Linked DNA regions of Euzebya sp.. Each later gene encodes a partner of the first gene's protein in a complex. Links are inferred from orthologs where the notes say so. Each region holds a gene or a part of one and is shown on either strand. Other genes may lie near its edges. The genes, in order: ACEQ2X_RS02015 and ACEQ2X_RS14145.

Region 1 (12,070 bases):
GGGGGCGAACGGCCCGGCGACCCGGTGGTCGTAGGGCGGGATCTCCGACGCGGGGGTGGGGGTCAGCGACGTGTCGCCGACGACGGCGAACGCCTCGTCGGCGTGCGCCACCCCGTCGGCGGCGACCGCCCCGACGACCCGGTCGCCGAGGCGGGGCAGCAGCAGGTCGCCGCCGGGCCCGTCGAGCAGCGCCTGCAGGCTCGGCGAGGCGAGGACCTCGCCGTCGGCGGGCAGCCGGTCGACACCCGGCGGCAGCGGCGCGCCGTCCCCGAGGGGGGCGAGGCGCACGACGGTGATCGTGGTCTCGCCGAGGCGCTCGTAGGTCAGCTGCTGCAGGGCGACCGGGTCGCGCACGCTCCCGGGTTCGCTGACCAGGGGCGAGCGCCAGTCGGTGCGGGTGTTGCGGGCGTCCAGGCCGTGGAGGCCGCCGAGGACCAGCAGCGTGATGGCGACGGACACCGCGACGCCGGCGGCGGACAGGCCGAGGTCGAGGGCGCTGCGGCGACCGCCGCCCGCCAGCAGGCGGCCGGCGATGGTGACGGCGCTCATCGTCCGATCCCCGCCCACGCACCCGCGGGCGCCCCCTCAGGCATCCCCGGGGCCCCGACCAGGCGACCGTCGCGCAGGTCGAGCTGGCGGTCGCAGCGGTCCGCGACGTCGGGGTCGTGGGTCACGACGACGACGGCCGCGCCGACCTCGGTCGCGGCGCGCAGCAGCAGGTCGACGGTCTGGGCGCCGGCGGCGGTGTCGAGGGCCGCGGTGGGCTCGTCGGCGAACAGCACCTCGGGCTGGCCGACCAGGGCGCGAGCGATCGCGACGCGCTGGGCCTGCCCGCCGGACAGCTCGCCGGGGCGGCGGCGCTCGAGGCCCTGCAGGCCCAGCGGGGCGAACCACCGGCGGGCCGCGTCGACGGCATCCCGACGCGGCGTGCCGGCCAGCATGAGCGGGAGCGCGACGTTCTCCGCTGCGCTGAGCTCGGGCAACAGGAAGCCCTGCTGGAAGACGAAGCCGAACCGCCGGGTCCTGATGGCCGAGCGCTGCCGCTCCCCCAGGCGGTCGATGCGCTCCCCCGACAGCCACACCCCGCCGTCGTCGGGCGCCAGGATGCCGGCCAGCAGGTGCAGGAGCGTCGACTTGCCCGAGCCGCTCGGACCGGTGAGGGCGACCGAGGACCCCGCCCAGGCGTCGATGTCGACGCCGGCGACGGCGGCCACGTCCCCGAAGCGCTTGACCAGCCCCCGGCCGGCGAGCACCGGCAGGGTCCCCGCCGGCGGTGCGGGAGGGGGCGGCGGCGGAGGGGTGGACGCCATCACGCCTCGCCTCCGGTGAGGACGAGGCCGATCAGCAGCACGAGCAGGCCGAGCCCGCCCAGCGTGGCGCCGATGGCGTGGATCAGGTCGAGGGAGGTGTCCATGGGCCACACGCTCCTCCGGTCCCGGACCCGCCACCTCCACCGGCCGGCCGGTCACGCCTCAGCCGTTCGGCTGATCCCGCCCGCCGGCGCTGCGCCTACGCTCGACGCCGATGGAACGGATCACGCCGTGGCTGCAGCGCGTCGGCGCCGCGGCGTTCACCGCGGTCGTCGCCGTGGGCGCCGTGGCCGGGCTCGTGCTCGACGTCGTCGTCGCCGACGGCTGGACCGTCGCGCCGCTGGCGAGCCTGGTGGCCGCGGCCACCCTGCTCATGCCCCGACGGCGCGACATCGGGCTGGCGGTGGCGGTGACCGCGGGCATCACCGCGTCGCTCGCGACGATCGCGCTGGGGTTCGACGGGCTGCCCGGCTTCACCGAGATGGGCGCCCTGCTGGTCCTGGTCGGCGGCACCGTCCGCCACGCGACGCCGGCGGTGGCCGTGGCCGGCGTGACCGCCGCGCTGCTCGACACCGGCGTGATGGCGCTGCGGGCCAGCGGGCCGCTCGGGTCGCCGGGCAGCATCGCGGTGTCGCTGTGGCTGCTGGTGGTCATCGCCGTCGCGGTCGGCTTCTACTACCGCTACCTCGACGAGATGGCGGCCCGCGAATCAGCCAGCGCCCGCCGCGAGGAGCGCCTGGCCCTGGCCCGCGAGCTGCACGACACCGTCGCCCACCACGTCACCGGCATCGTCGTGCAGGCCCAGGCGGCCCAGGTCGTCACCCGGTCGCGGCGACCGGTGGACCCCGCCGGCGCGGCGGTGGAGGACGTCGACCCGGTCCTCGACGCCCTGGCCGCCATCGAGCGCAGCGGCGCCGAGACGATGGCGGCGATGCGCCGCTTCGTCGGCTCGCTCCGCGCCGACCCCGACGCCCCGCTGGCCCCGACCGCGGGCCTCGACGACCTGCGCCGCCTGGTCGCCGACGTGTCCGCCACCGGCCCGCAGGTGGCGCTGTCGCTCGATGCGGCAGCCGTGCCGTCCGACATCGCCCCGACCGTCTTCCGGGTGGTGCAGGAGAGCCTGACCAACGTGCGGCGCCACGCGCCCCTCGCCCGCCGCGTCACCGTCGACGTCGCCGGACGGGACCACGGGGTCCAGGTGAGCGTCCGCGACGACGGCCCGCCCGCCGCGCCTCCCGCCCGTCGCAACGCCTTCGGCCTCGACGGGCTGGCCGAGCGCGTGGCCGCCCTCGGCGGGCGCTTCAGCGCCGGCCCGGCCACCGGCGGCGGCTGGCTGGTGTCGGCCTGGATCCCGGTCCCGGGAGCGGGCGGGTGAGCGGGCCGAGCCGCGGCCGGGTGCTGATCGCCGACGACCAGGAGATGGTGCGGTCGGGCTTCCGGATGATCCTCGAGGCCGCCGGGTTCGACGTCGTGGCGGCGGTCGGCGACGGCCGCACCGCGATCTCCCGGGCCCGCCAGCTGCGGCCGGACGTCTGCCTGGTCGACATCCGCATGCCCGGCGTCGACGGCCTCGAGGTCACCCGCCAGCTGGCCGGCCCCGACGTCGTCGACCCGATCCCGGTCGTGGTCGTGACCACCTTCGACCTCGACGAGTACGTCCACGCGGCCCTCACCGGCGGGGCGAGCGGCTTCCTGTTGAAGGACGCCGGGCCGGCGCTGCTGGTGGAGGCCGCGGACGCGGCCATCCGCGGCGACGCGCTGGTGTCGCCGTCGATCACGGTCCGCATGCTCGACCACTTCGCCGGCGGCGGCACGCCCCGCCAGCCCGCCGAGGCGTTGACCGAGCGGGAGGAGGAGGTGCTCCGCGCCGTCGCCCGCGGGCTGACGAACGCCGAGGTGGGCGAGGCGCTGTACGTGTCGCTCGCCACGGTGAAGACGCACCTCGCGAACCTCATGCGGAAGGTCGGCGCCCGCAACCGCGTCGAGCTGGCGGCCTGGGCGTGGGAGACGGGGCGGATGGCGCGCTGACGCCGCCCCTGACGGCGCCGGGCCGTGGACGTCGTCGGGGCCACCGGGCACCCTGGCGGGCCTATGGCACTCCAGGTCGGCATCGTCGGGCTGCCCAACGTGGGCAAGTCCACCCTCTTCAACGCCGTCAGCGCGGCCGGCGCCGAGGCGGCGAACTACCCGTTCGCCACGATCGAGCCGAACGTCGGCATGGTCCCGCTGCCCGACGAGCGCCTCGACGTGCTGGAGCGGCTCGCGAAGGCCGCGAAGAAGGTGCCGACCACCGTCGAGTTCGTCGACATCGCCGGGCTGGTCCGCGGCGCCTCGAAGGGCGAGGGGCTCGGCAACCAGTTCCTCAGCCACATCCAGGCGGTCGACGCGATCTGCCACGTGGTCCGCTGCTTCGCCGACGACGACATCGTCCACGTCGACGGGTCGGTCGACCCGGCTCGCGACATCGAGGTCATCTCGACCGAGCTGCTGCTCAAGGACCTCGAGATCGTCACCCGGCGCGTCGAGCGGGCGCAGAAGACGTCGAAGTCCGGCGACAAGGACGCGATCCGGGCGGCGGAGCTCTTCGGGCGGCTCCTCGCCCACGTCGAGGCGGGCGAGCCGGTCCGCACCTTCGACGTGCCGCCCGAGCACGAGAAGGAGGTCGCCGAGCTCGGGCTCTTGACCGCCAAGCCGGTGCTGTACGCGGCGAACGTGGGTGAGGGGGACCTGCCCGACGGCACCGCGCTGGTCGACGTCGTCCGGGAGATCGCCGAGGCGGAGGGCGCGGAGGTCGTGGTGATCTCCGCGGAGGCCGAGGCGCAGATCGCCGAGCTCGACCCCGCCGAGCGGGCGGAGTTCCTGGCCGACCTGGGCCTCGAGCGCTCCGGGCTCGACAAGCTCGTCACCGCCGCCTACGACCTGCTCGGGCTGCTGACGTTCTTCACCGCCGGTGAGAAGGAGGCGCGGGCCTGGACGGTCCGGCGGGGCGCGACCGCCCCGGTCGCGGCGGGCAAGATCCACTCCGACATCCAGCGGGGGTTCATCCGCGCGAACGTGGTCAGCTACGACGACTACGTCGAGCTGGGTGGCGAGTCCGGCGCCCGCGACGCCGGCCGGCTGCGCCAGGAGGGCAAGGAGTACGTCGTCGCCGACGGGGACGTGATCCACTTCCTGCACTCGAGCTGATCCTCGTGCCCGGGCCCCTCTCGTACGCCTCGCGGATCAGCGCGCTCAGCGTCCTCGATCCCGAGGGGGTGACGATCGGCAAGGTCGCCGACGTGGTGATCGGCCCGGCACGCCCTGGACGCCCGCCGCCGGTCGTCGGGCTCGTCGTGACCGTCCCGGGGCGGCGGATCTTCGTCGCGATCACCCGGGTCCGCCGCATCGACGCCGAGGGGGTGCACCTGGCCAGCGCGAGCATCAACCTGCGCCACTTCTCCCCCCGCCCGGCCGAGGTGCTGGTGCTCGACGGGCTCCTCGACCAGCGCCTGCCCGACGGGTCGGTGGTGAACGACGTGGCGATCGCCCAGACCGGACCCCCGGCGCGGCCCTGGGAGCTGGCCCGCGCGGACCTCGTCGTCGGCAAGCGCCTCGGCCGGCGAGGCCGTCGGCGCAGCGAGTCCTGGGAGGTCCTCGAACCGCTGCTCGGCGACACCCGCGACCGCTGGGCGCACCTGCGGGACCTGCACCCCGTCGACGTCGCCGAGCGCATCGCGGACCTGAGCGAGGCCGACCGCACCGAGGTCGTCACCACGCTCGACGACGAGCAGCTGGCCGACCTGCTCGAGGAGCTGCCCGAGGCCGACCAGGCGGGCCTGATCGGCGAGATCACCGTCGAGCGGGCCGCCGACGTCCTCGAGGAGATGGCCCCCGACGACGCCGCCGACCTGCTGGCCGAGCTGCCTGCCGCGCAGCGGCGCGAGCTGCTCGCGGCCATGGAGCCCGAGGAGGCCGCGGACCTCCAGCGGCTGCTGCGCCACGCACCGAACTCCGCGGGCGGCCTGATGACGCCCGAGCCGGTGATCCTCGGCCCGGACGCCTCGGTCGCCGAGGCCCTCGCCCTGCTGCGCGAGCCGGAGATCCCGAGCGTCCTGGCCGGGCAGGTGTTCGTCACCGAACCGCCCCACGAGTCCCCGACCGGTCCCCTGCTCGGCGTCGTCAGCCTGCAGCAGCTGCTGCGGGAGGTCCCCTCCACCGCGCTCGGCGACTGCGTCGACGCCGAGGAGGTCCGCCAGGTGCCGCCCGACGCCTCGGACGAGGCGGTGACGCGGATGCTGGCCGCCTACGACATGCTCGCGGTGCCGGTCTGCGACGCCGCCGGCCGCCTGCTCGGGGCGGTGACGGTCGACGACGCGCTGGACCACATCCTGCCCGAGGGGTGGCGGGAGATCTCCGCGGACGACCGGGCGCCGCGGACCGCGCGGCGGGGCGGGGGTCGGCGATGAGCCGCGACCTGTCCGCCCCCCGCGGCACGCGCCGGCGCGTCGGGGTGTTCTACGACCAGGAGCGCTTCGGCCGGTTCTCCGAGGCGATCGCCAACTTCCTCGGCACCGCCACCTACCTGGTGGCCCAGACGGTCGTGGTGATCGTCTGGGTGGTGATCAACATCGTCGCCGTGCGGTTCCGCTGGGACCCCTACCCCTTCATCCTCCTCAACCTGTTCTTCTCGACCCAGGCCAGCTACGCCGCGCCGCTGATCCTGCTGGCCCAGAACCGCCAGGCCGACCGGGACCGGGCCCAGGCCGAGCGGGACCGCCGGGTGGGCAACCGGACGCTGTCCGACACCGAGTACCTGGCCCGCGAGCTGGCAGCGGTGCGCGTCGCCGTCACCGACGTGGCGGAGCAGCGCAACGTCGGGCGCGATCTGCGGGCGCTGACCGACGCCGTCGAGCAGCTGACCGCCCGGGTGGAGGCGGTGGAGCGGCGGGTCGGAGGTTCCTGAGACGCGGTCCCGTCTCAGCCGACCAGCCAGGCGTGATGCCCCCGACGAAGGGGTACATGCTGCTCAGCCCTTCCCCCCGCTGGGCGACATCGACCGACTGGACCCCTCCCGGTGAACGTCACGCTCGAGATCGAACTCCCGCGGCAGACCCGCGCCATCACGGTGCTCCGCCACGCCGTCGGCACCCTGTGCACGGAGATCGGCGTCTACCCCGACGACGTCCACGACCTGACCCTCGCGCTGTCGGAGGCGTGCAACAACGTCGTCACCCACGCGAAGGACGACGACACCTTCACCGTCCGCTTCCAGCTCCGCGACCTCACCGCCAGCGTCCACGTGGTCAACGAGCGCACGCCGTACCTGAGCGACGCGTTCGCGGGCACCGAGCCGGTGGACCCGTTGAGCGAGTCCGGCCGGGGCGTCGCGATCATGCGGGCGCTGGTGGACGAGGCGCGCTTCACCCCCTCCCCCGACGGCGGCACGCTCGTCGAGCTGACCCGGGCGGTGGCTGCTACCGAGAACTCGCTGTTGGCCGACTCGGTGTCCTGACCCGGCCGTCAGTCGACGGTCAGGAGGTCGCCGGCGAGGGCGACGTCAGCAGCCAGGGTCCGGTAGCCGGCCTCGTCGAAGAGCACCATGAGCCGCCGGCCCTCGACGCCCTCGACGGTGCCGGCGCCGAAGGAGGCGTGGGTCACACGGGTGCCGGGGACGAGGTCGTGGTCGGCACCCGCCTCGCCCTCGGCGGTGTCGGCGGTGCCCGCCCGGCAGTTGTCGCAGGCGCCGCAGGCCTCGACGTCGGGTTCGCCGAAGTAGGCTCCGATCGTGCGCCAGCGGCAGGCGGCCGTGTCGACGTACTCCCGCATCATCGCGACCTGGCTGCGGGCCAGCGCCTGGTCGCGTCGGTGGTGCTCGACCGCGTCCTCGACCGCCTCGTCGGGATCGGTGTCGCCGGTCCAGGTGAGGGTGCCGGCGTCCTCCGCGCGGATCGCGCCGGTGCGGGTGAAGTGCTCGACCACCATGGTCAGCCGCGTCGCGGTCATGTCGAGCTCGTCGGCGACGTCGGCCACGTCGACGGGGTCCCCGATGGCGGCCAGCCCACGCGCCACCCGGTCGAAGGTGGCCGGCTCGATCTGGGTCACCCCGCCCTCCATCCGTCGGCTGGTGGCGTGCTCGAGGGTGCGGACCAGCACGGCCCGCGCGGGGTCGCCGTCGCGGCCGGCGCGGCCGAACTCCTGGTAGTAGTCGTCGAGCGAGGCGGGGGCCTCGCGGTGGATGACGAAGCGGACGTGCGGGACATCGACGCCCATCCCGAAGGCGGTGGTGGCGATGACCACGACCGGGTCGGGCTCGGCGAAGCGCGCCTCCACCTCGGTGCGCGTCGAGGTCGGCAGACCGGCGTGGTAGGCCAGCGCGGGTCGGTCGTCGGTCGCGAGGGTCGCGGCCAGCTCGTCAGCAGCCGCTCGGGTGGCGACGTAGACCAGCCCGGTGCCGGCGGTCTCGGCGACCAGGTCGACGACGGTCCGGGTGGCTGCGTCGAGGTCCTTGGTCGTGACGACGTCCAGGGTGATCGAGGGGCGGACGATGCCCGAGCTGACGACGACCGGGTCGTCCATCCGCAGCTCCTCGATGATCTCGCGGCGGATCGGGGCGGAGGCGGTGGCGGTCAGGGCCAGGACCTGCGGGTCGCCGAGGCCGGCGCGGCTCTCGCCGAGCTGGAGGTACGCAGGACGGAAGTCGTGACCCCAGCTGGCGATGCAGTGGGCCTCGTCGACGACGAGCATCCGCACGCCGATCTCCGCCAGCTGCGCGCGCGTGTCGTCGTTGCGGAGCTGCTCGGGGGCGAGGAAGACGAACGTCCGCTCGCCGCTGGCCAGCTGGTCCATCACCTCGTCGCGCTCGCTGCGGCTGAGGGTCGAGTTCAGCGCCACCGCACCCCCGAGACGTCCCCCGAGCGCCACGATCTGGTCGCGCTGGAGGGCGAGGAGGGGGGAGATGACCACGACGGTCCCGCCCGCCAGGGCTCCGGCCATCTGGTAGATCGCCGACTTGCCGGACCCGGTGGGCATGACCACCAATACGTCGCGGCCGCTGAGCGCCGCCCTGGTGGCCTCGAGCTGCCCCTCGTGGAGCTCCTCGTAGCCCAGGGCGGCGTGGGCGACGGTCTCGATCAGGTCGGCGCGCTCCTGCGCCGTGGCGTCCGGTGTCACCAGCCGGTCCTGCCCCGTCACGGCCGACCGGAACCCGACACCAGGTGGCAAATACCGCGGCAATACGGTTGACTTGCATGCAATACGGTCGTATTGTCACGTCGTGCGCGCGACCCCCGATGCCGTCGGTGACCTGACCACGCGGGCCCGGATCCGCGACGCGGCGATGGAGGCCTTCGCCGAGCACGGCTACCAGGGCGCCACGATGCGGGGCATCGCCGCGGCGGCGGGGGTGTCCCTCGGGCTGGTCCAGCACCACTTCGGCACCAAGGACGGGCTGCGGTCCGCCTGCGACGAGCGCGTGCTCGAGCTGATCCGGTTCAAGACGACGGCGATCGACGCCGGACGCCTCAGCGACCCGCAGGTGCTGTCCATCCTGATCTCGATGGCGCCGGTGGTCCAGCGCTACGTCGGCCGCGCGATGGTGGACGGGTCCACGGCGATCGACGACCTCGTCGACCAGGTGATGTCGGCGAGCGAGGCGTACCTGTCGAGCACCTGGCCCGACCGGTTCGAACCGGGGTCGCCGCGGACCCGCGACGCCGCGGCCGTCCTCACCGCGCTCAACACCTCCACGATGGTCCTGCAGGCCCACATCGCCCGCCGGATGGGGATCGAGCCGTTCACCGAGTCCACCGTGCGGCGCATCGGCCAGGCGACGTTCGACGCCTACGAGGCCATCGCCGACCTGACCGCCTCGGAGTGGTGGCGCGAGGTCCGCGCCGCCACCTCCCCCGACCCCACCGGAGCGTGAACGGATGCCCGATCTGATCGAGGCCGTCGGCCTGACCAAGACCTACGGGCGGACCACCGCCCTCGACGGGTTGGACCTCGCGGTCGCCGAGGGCGAGGTCCACGGCTTCCTCGGCCCCAACGGCGCCGGGAAGACCACCACGTTGCGGATCCTGCTCGGCCTGCTGCGCCGCGACGCCGGCGAGGTCCGGGTCATGGGCGGCGACCCCTGGGCCGACGCGCTCGAGCTGCACGGCCGCCTCGCCTACGTGCCCGGGGACGTGGAGCTGTGGCCCAACCTGACGGGCGGGGAGGCCATCGACCTGCTCGGCACGCTGCGTGGCCACCTGGACCGGACGCGCCGCGACGATCTGGTCGAGCGGTTCGACCTCGATCCGACCAAGAAGGGCCGCACCTACTCGAAGGGGAACCGGCACAAGGTGGCGATCGTCGCGGCGCTCGCCTCGGACGCCGAGCTGCTCCTCCTCGACGAGCCGACCGCCGGGCTGGACCCGCTGATGGAGGTCGTGTTCCAGGAGGTGGTCAGGGACCTGACGGCGGAGGGGCGGACGATCCTGCTGTCGTCCCACATCCTCGCCCAGGTCGAGGCGCTGGCCGACCGGATCAGCATCATCCGCCAGGGGCGGGTCGTCCAGACCGGGACCCTGGCCGACATGCGGCACCTGGCGCGGACGACGATCGAGGCGCTGACCGTCGCGGCGCCCGACGGGTTCGAGGGGCTGAGCGGCATCCACGACCTGGAGGTGGACGGCCAGCGGGTCCGGTTCTCCGTGGACGGCGAGCACCTGGAGGCTGCCGTCGCGCACGTGACCTCCCTCGGCCTGCGCGGTCTGACCAGCCACCCCCCGACCCTCGAGGAGCTCATGCTCCGCCACTACGACAGCGAGCTCCACCGCGGTCCGGGGACGACGCGGTCGGGGGCGTCGAGGTGACGCCCCGCAGCCTGACCGGCACGGTCCACCTGGTGGCGGTGATCGCGCGACGCGACCGGGTCCGGTTGGCGATCTGGCTGCTGTGCCTGACCGCGTTCACCCTCGCGTCGGTGGCGGCGCTGCCCGGCCTCTACCCCGAGGCGGTCGACCGCCAGGCCCGCGCGGTCCTGGTCCAGAACCCGGGGACCCGGGCGATCAGCGGACCCGGGTACGGGCTGGACGACTACACCTTCGGCGCGATGGTCGGCCACGAGTACCTCAGCTGGGTCGCGGTCTTCGTCGCGCTGATGAGCATCTTCACCGTGGTCCGCCACACACGGCTCGAGGAGGAGGCCGGGCGTGCCGAGCTGATCCGCGCCAGCCGCGTCGGCCGCCACGCGATGACCACGGCCGCGCTGGCGGTGGCCGTCGGGGCGAACGCGGTGCTGGCCGTCCTGCTCGCCGTCGGCATCGGCAGCCTTGGGATCGCGGACGTGGGGTGGGAGGGGTCGGTCCTCTTCAGCGCCGCGGTGGCCTCCACCGGTGTGGTCTTCGCGGCCGTCGCCGCCGTCGCGGTGCAGGTCAACGCCAGCGCCCGGGGCGCCAACGGGCTGGCCGGTGCGGTGCTGGTCCTGGCCTACACGCTGCGGGCCGCCGGGGACATGGCGGCCCTCGGCGGCAACGCCCTGTCGTGGCTGTCGCCGATCGGGTGGGCCCAGCAGACCCGCGTGTACGTCGACGACCGCTGGTGGCCGCTGGGCCTCTCCGCGGTGGCGGTCGTCGCCCTCGTCGCCGCGGCGTACGCGCTGAGCACCCGCCGGGACGTGGGCGCCAGCCTGGTGCCGCCACGACCCGGTCGTGCGCACGCGCGCGACGGCCTGACCACCCCGCTCGGGCTGGCCTGGCGGCTGCACCGGTCGAGCGTCGCCTGGTGGAGCCTCGCGGTCGGGCTGTTCGCCGTCGGCTACGGGACGCTCGCGACCGAGGTCGAGCGGTTCGTCTCGGAGATGTCGGTCATCGAGGACGCCGTCGCCGACCTGGGCGGGACGATCATCGACGCCTGGCTGGCCATCATCACCCTCGTCTTCGCGGTCCTCGCGACCGTGTTCGCGGTGGTGGCCACGGTCCGGGCGCGCAGCGAGGAGGTCAGCGGGCGCGCCGAGGCCCTGCTGGCCACGACGTCGCGGCGCCGCTGGCTGGCCAGCCACCTGGTGGTGGCCCTGGCGGGCAGCGCGCTGCTCATGGTGCTGACCGGCGTCGGCCTGGGCGTGAGCGTCGCCTCGAGCCTGGGCGACGGCGCGTACGTCACCCGGGTGCTGGGCGCCGCCCTCGCCCACGTCCCCGCGATCTGGCTGGTCATCGGGATCACGGTGGCCCTGTACGGCGTGGCTCCGCGGATCACCCCGCTGGCGTGGGCGGTCGTCGCCTACGCCGGCATCGTCGGCTGGCTGGGCCAGCTGCTGCAGTTCCCGCAGTGGGCGCTGGACCTCTCCCCGCTGGGTCACACCCCGCTCCTGCCGGCGGAGGGGATGCGCTGGGCGCCGCTCGTCGTGCTGGCGGTGGCGGCGGTCGCCCTGGTCGTCGTCGGACAGGTCACCTTCGCCCGCCGCGACATCCACTCGACGGCCTGAGCCGCGTCGGGGGGCATGGGGCGCCGGGAGGCATGGGGCGCCGGGGCGCGGCCGGCGCGCCGATGTGCACTTGGGCCACGTGACTGGCCGAGCTGCACATCATGGCCCTCCCCTCCCCCACCTCGGGTTGCCGACCCGGGTCGCCTCAGCCAGCAGGCGGTCCAGATCGACCGGCCAGTCTCACTCCGGGGGTCCCGGTGCCGTGTGGGCCAGGATCGCGGTGGCGAGCGCGTCGTGGTCCGCCGGGACGACGCCGTGGCCCATGCCGTCGAGCAGGAGCAGGCGTGCACCGGGGATCGCGCCGGCCAGCGCCTCC
Region 2 (8,921 bases), on another replicon or contig:
GCGGTGCGCCGCGTCGTCGGGCCCCGCGGCGGCCGGATCGACCGAAGCCGCCCGTTCGTCGACGCGAAGCTGCCCGACGGCAGCCGCCTGCACGCGGTCGCCGAGCCGATCGTCGCCGACGGGCCGGTCGTCACGCTCCGCCGCTTCGACGCGCGGACCATCGGGTGGGACGAGCTGTGCGCGAGCGGCACCACCCCGCCGGCGGCCGCGGCGCTGGTGCGGGCCGCGGTGGCCGACCGCGCTGCCATCGTCGTGTGCGGGCGGACCGGGACCGGCAAGACCACCCTGCTCCAACGGCTGGTGTCCGACGTCGACCCGGCCGACCGGGTCGTCCTGATCGAGGACGCCCCCGAGCTCCGGCCCCGCACCGCCCACCTGGTGAGGATGGAGACCAGGCCGCCGTCGGCGGAGGGGGTCGGGGCGGTCGACATCGCCACCCTCGTCCGCCAGGCGCTGCGGATGCGGCCCGACCGGATCGTCGTGGGCGAGGTCCGCGGGGTCGAGGTCGCCGACGTGCTGCAGGCGCTGATCACCGGCCACGAGGGGTGCATGACCACCGTCCACGCGAGCACGGCGGACGAGGCGCTGATCCGGCTCGAGGGCATGGCGCTGCTGGCCGGGCTGCCGCTCGCCGCGGCGCAGGCGCAGCTGGCGAGCGCAGTGGACGTCGTCATCGCCCTCGGACGGGGGCCTGGCGGCCAGCGCGGCGTCGTCGAGGTCGCCGACGTGTGCGCCGACGGCCGCACCCCGGTCGCTCGCACCGCCTGGCGGCGCGAGGGGTGGGACGCATGACACCCCCCGCCGCGCTGGTCCGTCGCCGCGCCGCTCGCCCGGGACCCCTGACCCCGGCGCAGCTGCTGGCGGTCCGCGCCGCGCTGGCGGCGGGCGCGTCGCCGTCCGCGGCCCTCGCCGTCGTCGACGCGCCGTCCCTCGCCGCGGTGCGGGGCGCCCTGGCCAGCGGCGTCACGCTGCCGTCGCTCGTCCGCGACCAGCGCGACGGCGCGCGTGCGGACGGGGTGGACGGAGTGGAGGTGGCCGGGCCGGCCGGGCCGCTGGTCCGCGCCCTCGCGATGGCCGAGCTGGTCGGTGCACCCGCCGGCGCCGCGGTGGACGGCGTGATCGACGCGGTCACGGCGACGACCCGGCTGGACGGCCTCGTGCGGGTCCGCTCCGCCCAGGCGCGGGCGAGCGCGCGCTTCCTGGTCGGGATGCCGGTGGCGGGCGCGGCGCTGCTCGCCCTCGTCAACCCCGACGCCCGGCGGTTCTCCGCCAGCCCCCTGGGCCTCCTCGCGATGGCGGTCGCGCTGGTGCTGATCGTCCTGGCGCACCTCTGGATCCGGCGGCTCTCCCGCGCACCGGCGAACGCCGCCGCGGCCGTGGACCCGCTGACCGCGGCGCCGCCGTCGGGCCCCGACCCCACCGCGGTCGTCGCGGTCGTGGTCGCCGTCCTCGGCAGCCTCGTCGTCGGCCCGTCGGCCGCGGTGCCCGCCGCGGTCGTGCGGGCCGGGGTGGGAGGTCCCCGCCGGCGACGCGTCGCGGCCGCCGGGGACCCGACGCCGGCGCCCCCCGCACGGCCGCCTTCCGCCGCGGGGGGCACCCTCCCGACCGTCGAGACCCTCGAGCTCCTCGGTCTCGCCCTCGCCGCCGGTCCCGGCCTCGCCGAGGCGTGCCGGTTGACCGCCGCGCTGGGGCCACCCGCCTCACGACCGGCGTGGCGTGACATCGCCGGCCGCCTGGCCGCCGGGGAGCCCCCCACCGAGGCGTTCGGGACCCGCTTCGGCGAGGTGGCCGACCTGATCGCGATCACCGAGCGCTGGGGCGCCCCGGTGGCGCAGGCGCTGCGCAGCCTCGCAGCGGACCTGCGACACCGGGCCGCCACAGCGGCGGAGGAGGCCGCCGAACGGCTCGCCGTCCGGCTGGTCCTCCCGACGACCCTGCTGCTGGTGCCGGCCTTCGGGCTGCTGGTGGTCCTGCCCGCGATGGCGGCGACCCTCGGTGGCGTCCGGCTGGGCCCGTAGCCACCCAGAGACCCCCACACCGGGGGACACACCACACCTAGAGGAGAACTGCGATGGACGACATCACCACCACGGCGGGCCAGGCCCTGGACCGCCTCCACCACGACGAGACCGGCGCGCAGGCCATGGAGTACACGGCCCTGGCCTGCGCGGGCGTCGGCATCACCGGCCTCGTCATCGAGCTGCTCAACTCCGACGTGGTCCAGAGCCGCCTGGCCGAGCTCTTCACCGGCATCGTCGACAGCCTCGGCGGTGCCCTCGGAGGGCTGTTCTGAGCCCTGGGCCCCCGCGATGGGCGGAGGGGCGCCAGCGCCCCTCCGCCCGGAGGCGGGCACCGCACACCTCTGCGCACGGCGACCGCGGCGCCCAGGCCATCGAGCTCGCCGTCATCACGCCGCTCGTCCTCGTCGTCGCCTCCCTCGTCGTCGCCGCCGGGCAGCTCGTGGTCGGCATGGCCGGCACCCACCACCTTGCGGCGACCGCCGCGCGGGTGGCGGCGACCTCACACGACACGGCGGTCGTGGACCTCCTCGCCGACGCCGACCTCGACCGACTCGACATCGACCCGCCGTCCGGCCAGCGGCGTCCCGGCGACCTGGTCACGGTCACGGTCAGCCGGACCGCGCCGGTGCTGTGGGCGCCCGCACCCGGCATCCCGCTGTCCGCAGCGGCGACCTTCCGCACCGAGGACGTCCCGTGACCGCCCCCCACGACGAGCGGGGTGCGGCGGCCCTGCTGACCACGCTCGTGGCCCTGCTGCTCGCCGCGCTGGTCATGGCCGTGGGGCTGGCCGCCGCCCGGATCTGGCACGCCGCCGCGGCGGCGCGGACCGCTGCTGACGCCGCGGCGCTCGCGGCCCTCGCCGGATCGCCCCTCGCCGGCGGCGACGGCCCACCGGACCTGACGGCGGCACGCGCCACGGCCGCGGCCAACGGCGGGGAGCTGGTCGAGGTGGACGACGCCGCCTGGCCGGTGGCCGTCGTGGTCCACGTCCGCACCTGGACCGGTCCGACACCGATCGGGTCGCGACCGCTGACCGCCGCCGCAGCGGCCCGGCTCGTCCGCCCCGACGGCGCTACCCTCGCAGCGCGCCGGACGGCCGGACCGTCCCCGGTTCAGCCGCCCACCGCGCGCCCACCCGCAGCCACCGCCCACCCGGGTCCCGTCGTGGGGCGCCCACCATGAGTGAACTCGTCGCCTCCGGGCTCCTCCAGCCCGATCCGCTCCCCCCCGGTGCCACCGGCACCTCGACGGTGGGGTACCTCCTCGACGCCGTGCGGCTCCGCCCCGCCGGTCGACGGCTGCTGTCCCTCCTGAGCGCCCTGCTGTTCGCCGTCGGGCTCGCGACGTTCGCCTTCCCGCTGTTCACCGACCTGTACAGCGCCCAGCTCGTCCAGCGCCCGCTCGCCGACGAGTTCGAGTCCGCGGAGATCGTCGAGCGCTACGCGACGCGGACGATCGCGACCGGGGAGCCCCTGACCAGGATCGTGATCCCCTCCCTCGACGTCGACACCGTCGTGGTCGAGGGGACGTCGCCGGCCGCCCTGCGGGCCGGCGCGGGCCACTACCCGAACACCCCCCTGCCCGGCGAGGTCGGCAACGTCGCCATCGCCGGCCACCGGACCACCTACGGCAAGCCCTTCAACGAGCTCGACCGCGTCGGCCCGGGCGAGCTGATCCACCTGGTGACCCCGCTCGCGGTCCACACCTACGAGGTCACGGCCGCGCCGGAGGGGTCGCAGCGCCCCTGCCCCAACGGCGCGTGCTGGGTCGTGACCCCGACGCAGTGGGAGGTGGTGGCCCCCACCCCCGACGCGGCGCTCACCCTGACGACGTGCCACCCGAAGGGCTCGTCCGCCGAGCGGCTGATCCTCCGGGCGTCGCTGGTCAGCTCCGCGGACCGCGAGTTCGACGCCGAGGGCGACCCCGTCCCCCTCGACCTCCTGCCCACCACGCCGCCGGCGACGCCGGCCCCTGACGGCGGGTGACCCGCGCGGTGGCCCGACCCGGCGATACCGTGGACCCCATGCCCGACGAGACCGGGGGTCCGGTCGCGGTGCGCCCGCGCCAGCGCGTCACCGTGCGGGTGGTGGGGCTGGCGATCATCGCGCTGGCCCTCGCACCGCTGCTGGTCGCGTCTCCCGCCGCCCACGCCGCCGAGCAGCGGATCACCGCGCCGGCCGCCGGCACGACCGCGACCGGGCCGGTCACCGTCGTCGCCCAGGTCACCCCGGACGCCGGGGAGGTCATCCAGGGGGTCACCGCACGGCTGGTGGGTCCGGTCGAGCGCAGCGCCGCCCTCGAGCGCGGCACGTCCGAGGGGGAGTGGCGGGGGACCCTCGACCCCACCACCCGCCCGGCGCTGCCCAACGGCACCTACCAGCTGGCCGTGCAGGCCACGCCGGTGGTCGGTCCGCCGTCGGACCCGGCCACCGTGGAGCTCGACCTGGCCGTCCCCCCGCCACGCCGGGAGCTGACCGCCGAGCCGGACGCCGCGGACGCGACCCGCGTCGTCATGTCGTGGGAGCCCGTCGCGCTCCCGGACTTCATCGCCTACCGCGTCCAGCGCCGCCCGGACGCCGACGACGGCGAGTGGACCACCGTCCACCGGCTGGAGGACCCCCGCGCCGACGGCGTGGTCGACACCGTCGGACAGCCCGGCCCGTACCGGTACCGGCTGATCGTGGTGCGCGCCGACGGCCGGGGTGGCGAGCTGTTCGCCACGTCGCCGATCCGCGGCGTCACCGCCGACCCCGCGGACCCGGGCACGTTCACACCGCCACCGGAGCCCGAGCCCCGTCCGGCCGGGACACCCGAGCCCCAGCCCGGCGTGCCGCCCGGCGGGCCGGTGCAGCGCCCTGACGACACCCCCGGCGCCGGCCCCACGCCGACGCCGACGACCCCGCCCACCCAGACCGCCGACGCGCCACCGGCGCAGCGGCCGCAGGCCACGGTCCGACCGCCTGCCATCGACGACGGGGCCGACGCGGAGGTCGTCACCCCGCCGCGACCGGACATCATCCCCGCCGACGACGGGGTGTTCGAGGAGCTGCTGCCGTTCGAGGCCACCGAGTCGGAGGTGGAGGTGACCGACACCGAGGCGGCGTTCATCGACGGGAGCACCCGGGAGGGCGGCTCCCTCGCCGTCTACACCGAGGAAGCCGAGAGCCCGCGCGGCGTGCTGACCGCCATCGCGGGCGGTCTGGTCCTGCTGGTGTCGAGCGCCCACGTGCGCCGGTTCATGTCCGGCGCCGGCGGTCGGTGAACGGCACCCCACCCCGGGGCTAGGCTGGGGCCGCGGTTGAACCAGATCGGTTCTGGCAAGGACTGAGGTCCGTGCCTGTGGGTCTTCCCTCCCCCGGGACCCCGCCGGTCGACAGACGAAAGGCCACGCTGACGTGCAGATGACCATCGACGACCGCATCGACGGCGACCGCGCCGTGCTGACGGTCAGCGGCGAGGTGGACGTGTACACCGCGCCGACGCTCCGCGAGCACATCCTGACCGCCATCAGCGACGGCGCGTCGACCGTCGTGGTCGACCTCTCGTCGGTGGCGTTCATGGACTCGACGGGCCTCGGCGTGCTCGTCGGGGCGTTGAAGCGCCTGCGCCAGCAGGACGGGAACCTCCACGTCGTCTGCGATTCCGAGCCGGTGCTCAAGATCTTCCGGGTGACCGGGCTCATGGACGTGTTCGGCGTCGTGGCATCCCTCGACGAGGTGCCCGACCCCAGATGACCGGCTGGGTCACGCTGAGGCTGCCGTCGGCTGCGTACGTGGTCGGCATCGCGCGGTCCATGGCCGTCGCCGCCGCCGCCTCGGCGCAGGTGCCCGAGGACCGCATCGACGACGTCCGGACCTGCACATCCGAAGCCGTGACCAACGCCGTGCAGGCGCACCGGCGCATCGAGGTGACGCTGCCGATCGTGGTCCGCACCACGACCGACGGCGGCCGCTTCGTCCTCGAGGTCGGCGACTCCGGCCCGGGGCTCGACCCGCAGGTGCCGCCCAACGGCACCGTCGACGCCCTGCGGGAGGGCGGCTACGGGATCCCGGTGATGCGCGCGCTCGCGGACTCCTTCGACATCGCGTCCGGCGGCATCCTCGACGCCGGCGTGGGGACGACCGTCCGCATGACGTACCGGCTCGACCCCGCTGCCTGAACGGGGTGCCCGGCCGGTAGGATCGCCGAGCCGTGGATGATCTGCTCCGAGTCACCGTCAAGACCTACGACGACTGCGCATCGGCCTACCTGGAGGCCTGGAAGGACCGTCGCCCGCGGGACTCGGCGCGCCGCTTCGCGCGGATGGCGGGCGCCGACGCGCTCGTGCTCGACGTGGCCGGCGGTCCCGGCCTCGACGTGCGGCTGCTGCGCGACGTCGGGCTGCGCGCCGCGTCCGGCGACCTGTCCGCCGAGTGCATGCGGGTCGCCCGCACCTTCTTCCCGAAGGGCCTCCTGGCGCGCTGGGACTACCGGAGCCTGCCGTTCGCGGACGGCCAGTTCCAGGGCATCTGGGCGCCGGCGGCGCTCCAGCACCTCCCGCGGCGCGGCATCCCGCCGGCCATGCGGGAGTTCCGCCGGGTCCAGGGCGGCGGGCCGATCTTCGTCACCTTCCCGGAGGGCGAGACCGACATGGGCCTCCTCGAGGACCCGCCCGCCGGATCGGTGCAGGTCACGTCGGTGACGCCGGAGGAGCTGCGCGCCCTGCTGCTGCGGATGGGCTACGTCGACGTGGAGGTGGAGTCCCGCCCCGACCCGAGGGGCATCCCTCTGCGCTGGTCCTACGGCTGGGGCATGAGCCCGGCCTGAGGCGTGCGATCGGCGGGGTGGGGTAGGACGGAGACATGAGCGACGACGGGTTCCTGAAGCACCAACTGCCCACCATGGCCGGCATGGCCGGTGCCATCGCCGTCCGATCGGCGATCTCGAAGGCCTACCAGGCCAAGCGGGGGACCGAGCCGCCGGTCGACCCCGGGGCCGAGGGCGCCACCTGGCGTCAGGCCATCCTGTGGACCGCCGTGCTGGCTGCGGGCGCCGGCGTGGGACGGCTCCTCGCCCGCTACGCGGTGGGGGAGACCGTCGACAAGCGGGTCGGCGGCACCCGCGAGCTCGCGAAGGCCTGAGCGGGACCATCGGCTCCGGGAGGAGCGCAGCCGCCATGGCACCCGCGCGGATCCTGATCGTCCACCACAGCCCGACCGCGTCGCTCGAGCAGATCGTCGCGGCGGCGACCGCGGGGATCGAGCACCCGGCCCTGGGGGGTGCGGTCGCCGCGGTGCCACGGCCGGCGCTGTCCGCGACCGCCGAGGACGTCGAGGACGCTGACGGCGTCGTGCTGGTCACCCCGGTCAACCTGGGCTACATGGGCGGCGCGCTGAAGCACTTCTTCGACTCGACCTTCCGCGACCTCGAGTCCGCCGGGACCCGCCGGCCCTACGTCGCGGTGGTCAAGGGCACCACGGACGCCGGCGGGGCGGTCCGCGCGATCGAGTCGATCACGACCGGCCTGCGCTGGCCGGCCGCGCGGCCACCGGTCGTGGTCGAGGGGGACGTCGACGACGCGTTCCTCGCGCGCGTCACCGAGACCTGCGCCGAGCTGGCCGCGTCGCTGGCCCCCTGATCCGGACCCCCGACCCGAACCGTCACGACCGGTCGTCGAGGCCGTACCGCTGGCGCAACCGGTCCTCCCAGGCCACGTGGTCGTCGTCGTGGGGTGGCGGCTCGTCGGGCAGGGGTGGGGCGGCCGATCCCGCTGGGGCGGCAGCCGGCTGCTCGTCGGGGGGGACCCCCTCGTCGTGGACGTGGACGGGATCGTCCTCCGCGCTGATCGTCGCGGCCGCCACCGCGGTGGTGAGGGGGACGGCCAGGACGAGGCCGATCGACCCGACGACGGTCCGGACCACCTCCTGGGCGACCAGCTCGCTGGTGAGGGTCTCGCCCACCGCGCCCCCTCCGACGCTGAAGAGGATCAGCAGGGGCAGGGCCGCACCGGCGTAGGCCAGGAAGAGGGTGTTGACCGTCGCCGCGATGTGGTCCCGGCCGACGCGCAGCGCGGCCGCGAAGACCGCGCGGTCCGACGCGCCCGGGTCGGCGCGGCGCAGGGCCGCGACCGTCGAGGCCTGGCTCACCGTCACGTCGTCGAGGACCCCGAGCGTGCCGACGATGATCCCCGCGAGCAGCAGACCGCGGACGTCGAGCTCGGTCCCGGTCGCGAACCGGACCAGTTGCACGTCCTCGCTCGACAGCCCGGTCAGGGTGGTGACCTCCACCGCGACCAGCGCCAAGCCGATCGTCACCAGGAGCGCGCCCGCCGTGCCGACCGCTGCCGCCCGGGTCGTCATCGACACCCCGTGGCTGAGGGGGAGGGTCACGCACATGACGGCCAGCGCGACCACGACGGCCACCAGGGTCGGGTTGCGCCCCGCCAGCAGGGCGGGCACCGCCACGCCGACGACCAGCACCGCCGACGCGCCCAGGCCCACCAGCGCCCGGACGCCCTGCCACCGGCCGAGCGCCACCACGGCGAGCGCGAAGGCGACCACGAGCGCGGTGAGCGGCGGACCCCGCTGGAAGTCCACGATCGCGTACTGCTCGGCGGTGCCCGGCGCGCCGATCTGGGCGACCACGACGGCCTTGCCGACCTCGAGCACCCCGGTCTCGTCGACCATCGGGATCGAGAGGTCGCGGCCGTCGTCGGTCGCGACGTCCACGACGACCTCGACCGCGCCCGGGAGCAGGAACTCGGTGTCCTGGGTCGCGGCGACCTCCACCGCGGTGATCTCCCCCCCGATCCGCTCCTCGTCCACCGCGGCGAAGTCCTGCTGCTCGGCGGTCGGTGGGCCGCCGTAGGGGTACACGACGGCCACCCCGACCGCCGTGAGCACCCCGATCGCCAGCACCGCG

What was found.
Region 2: the proteins of ACEQ2X_RS02015 (region 1) and ACEQ2X_RS14145 are in contact, whole or in part, in a solved structure (PDB 6M36), measured with the Bacillus subtilis proteins. The link is inferred for Euzebya sp. from one-to-one orthologs.

What each region holds. Positions count from the first base shown.
Region 1 is NZ_CAXQBR010000004.1:1,575-13,644, reverse strand. The notes cover bases 5,166-8,082. They hold ACEQ2X_RS02015 (ATP-binding protein), read left to right. Parts: upstream 5,166-6,363; coding sequence 6,364-6,801; downstream 6,802-8,082. Other genes in these bases: ACEQ2X_RS02010 (ATP-dependent DNA helicase RecQ), read right to left, coding at 6,810-8,082; ACEQ2X_RS02020 (DUF1003 domain-containing protein), read left to right, coding at 5,752-6,252; ACEQ2X_RS02025 (magnesium transporter MgtE N-terminal domain-containing protein), read left to right, coding at 5,166-5,755. Also shown: ACEQ2X_RS02050 (FtsX-like permease family protein), read right to left, coding at 1-549; ACEQ2X_RS02045 (ABC transporter ATP-binding protein), read right to left, coding at 546-1,310; ACEQ2X_RS02040 (sensor histidine kinase), read left to right, coding at 1,525-2,685; ACEQ2X_RS02035 (response regulator), read left to right, coding at 2,682-3,338; redox-regulated ATPase YchF, read left to right, coding at 3,402-4,496; more of ACEQ2X_RS02025, read left to right, coding at 4,502-5,165; more of ACEQ2X_RS02010, read right to left, coding at 8,083-8,459; ACEQ2X_RS02005 (TetR/AcrR family transcriptional regulator), read left to right, coding at 8,563-9,213; ACEQ2X_RS02000 (ABC transporter ATP-binding protein), read left to right, coding at 9,218-10,144; ACEQ2X_RS01995 (ABC transporter permease), read left to right, coding at 10,141-11,754; ACEQ2X_RS01990 (alpha/beta fold hydrolase), read right to left, coding at 11,935-12,070. UniProt on the Bacillus subtilis protein: Negative regulator of sigma-B activity. Phosphorylates and inactivates its specific antagonist protein, RsbV. Upon phosphorylation of RsbV, RsbW is released and binds to sigma-B, thereby blocking its ability to form an RNA polymerase holoenzyme (E-sigma-B).
Region 2 is NZ_CAXQBR010000065.1:125,097-134,017, forward strand. What follows is about bases 4,295-7,085. They hold ACEQ2X_RS14145 (STAS domain-containing protein), read left to right. Parts: upstream 4,295-5,416; coding sequence 5,417-5,755; downstream 5,756-7,085. Other genes in these bases: ACEQ2X_RS14140 (hypothetical protein), read left to right, coding at 4,295-5,283; ACEQ2X_RS14150 (ATP-binding protein), read left to right, coding at 5,752-6,180; ACEQ2X_RS14155 (class I SAM-dependent methyltransferase), read left to right, coding at 6,213-6,827; ACEQ2X_RS14160 (DUF4235 domain-containing protein), read left to right, coding at 6,863-7,085. Outside these bases: ACEQ2X_RS14110 (CpaF family protein), read left to right, coding at 1-792; ACEQ2X_RS14115 (type II secretion system F family protein), read left to right, coding at 789-2,018; ACEQ2X_RS14120 (hypothetical protein), read left to right, coding at 2,072-2,293; ACEQ2X_RS14125 (hypothetical protein), read left to right, coding at 2,470-2,718; ACEQ2X_RS14130 (hypothetical protein), read left to right, coding at 2,715-3,203; ACEQ2X_RS14135 (class E sortase), read left to right, coding at 3,200-4,006; more of ACEQ2X_RS14140, read left to right, coding at 4,045-4,294; more of ACEQ2X_RS14160, read left to right, coding at 7,086-7,141; ACEQ2X_RS14165 (flavodoxin family protein), read left to right, coding at 7,177-7,638; ACEQ2X_RS14170 (YibE/F family protein), read right to left, coding at 7,661-8,921. UniProt on the Bacillus subtilis protein: Positive regulator of sigma-B activity. Non-phosphorylated RsbV binds to RsbW, preventing its association with sigma-B. When phosphorylated, releases RsbW, which is then free to complex with and inactivate sigma-B.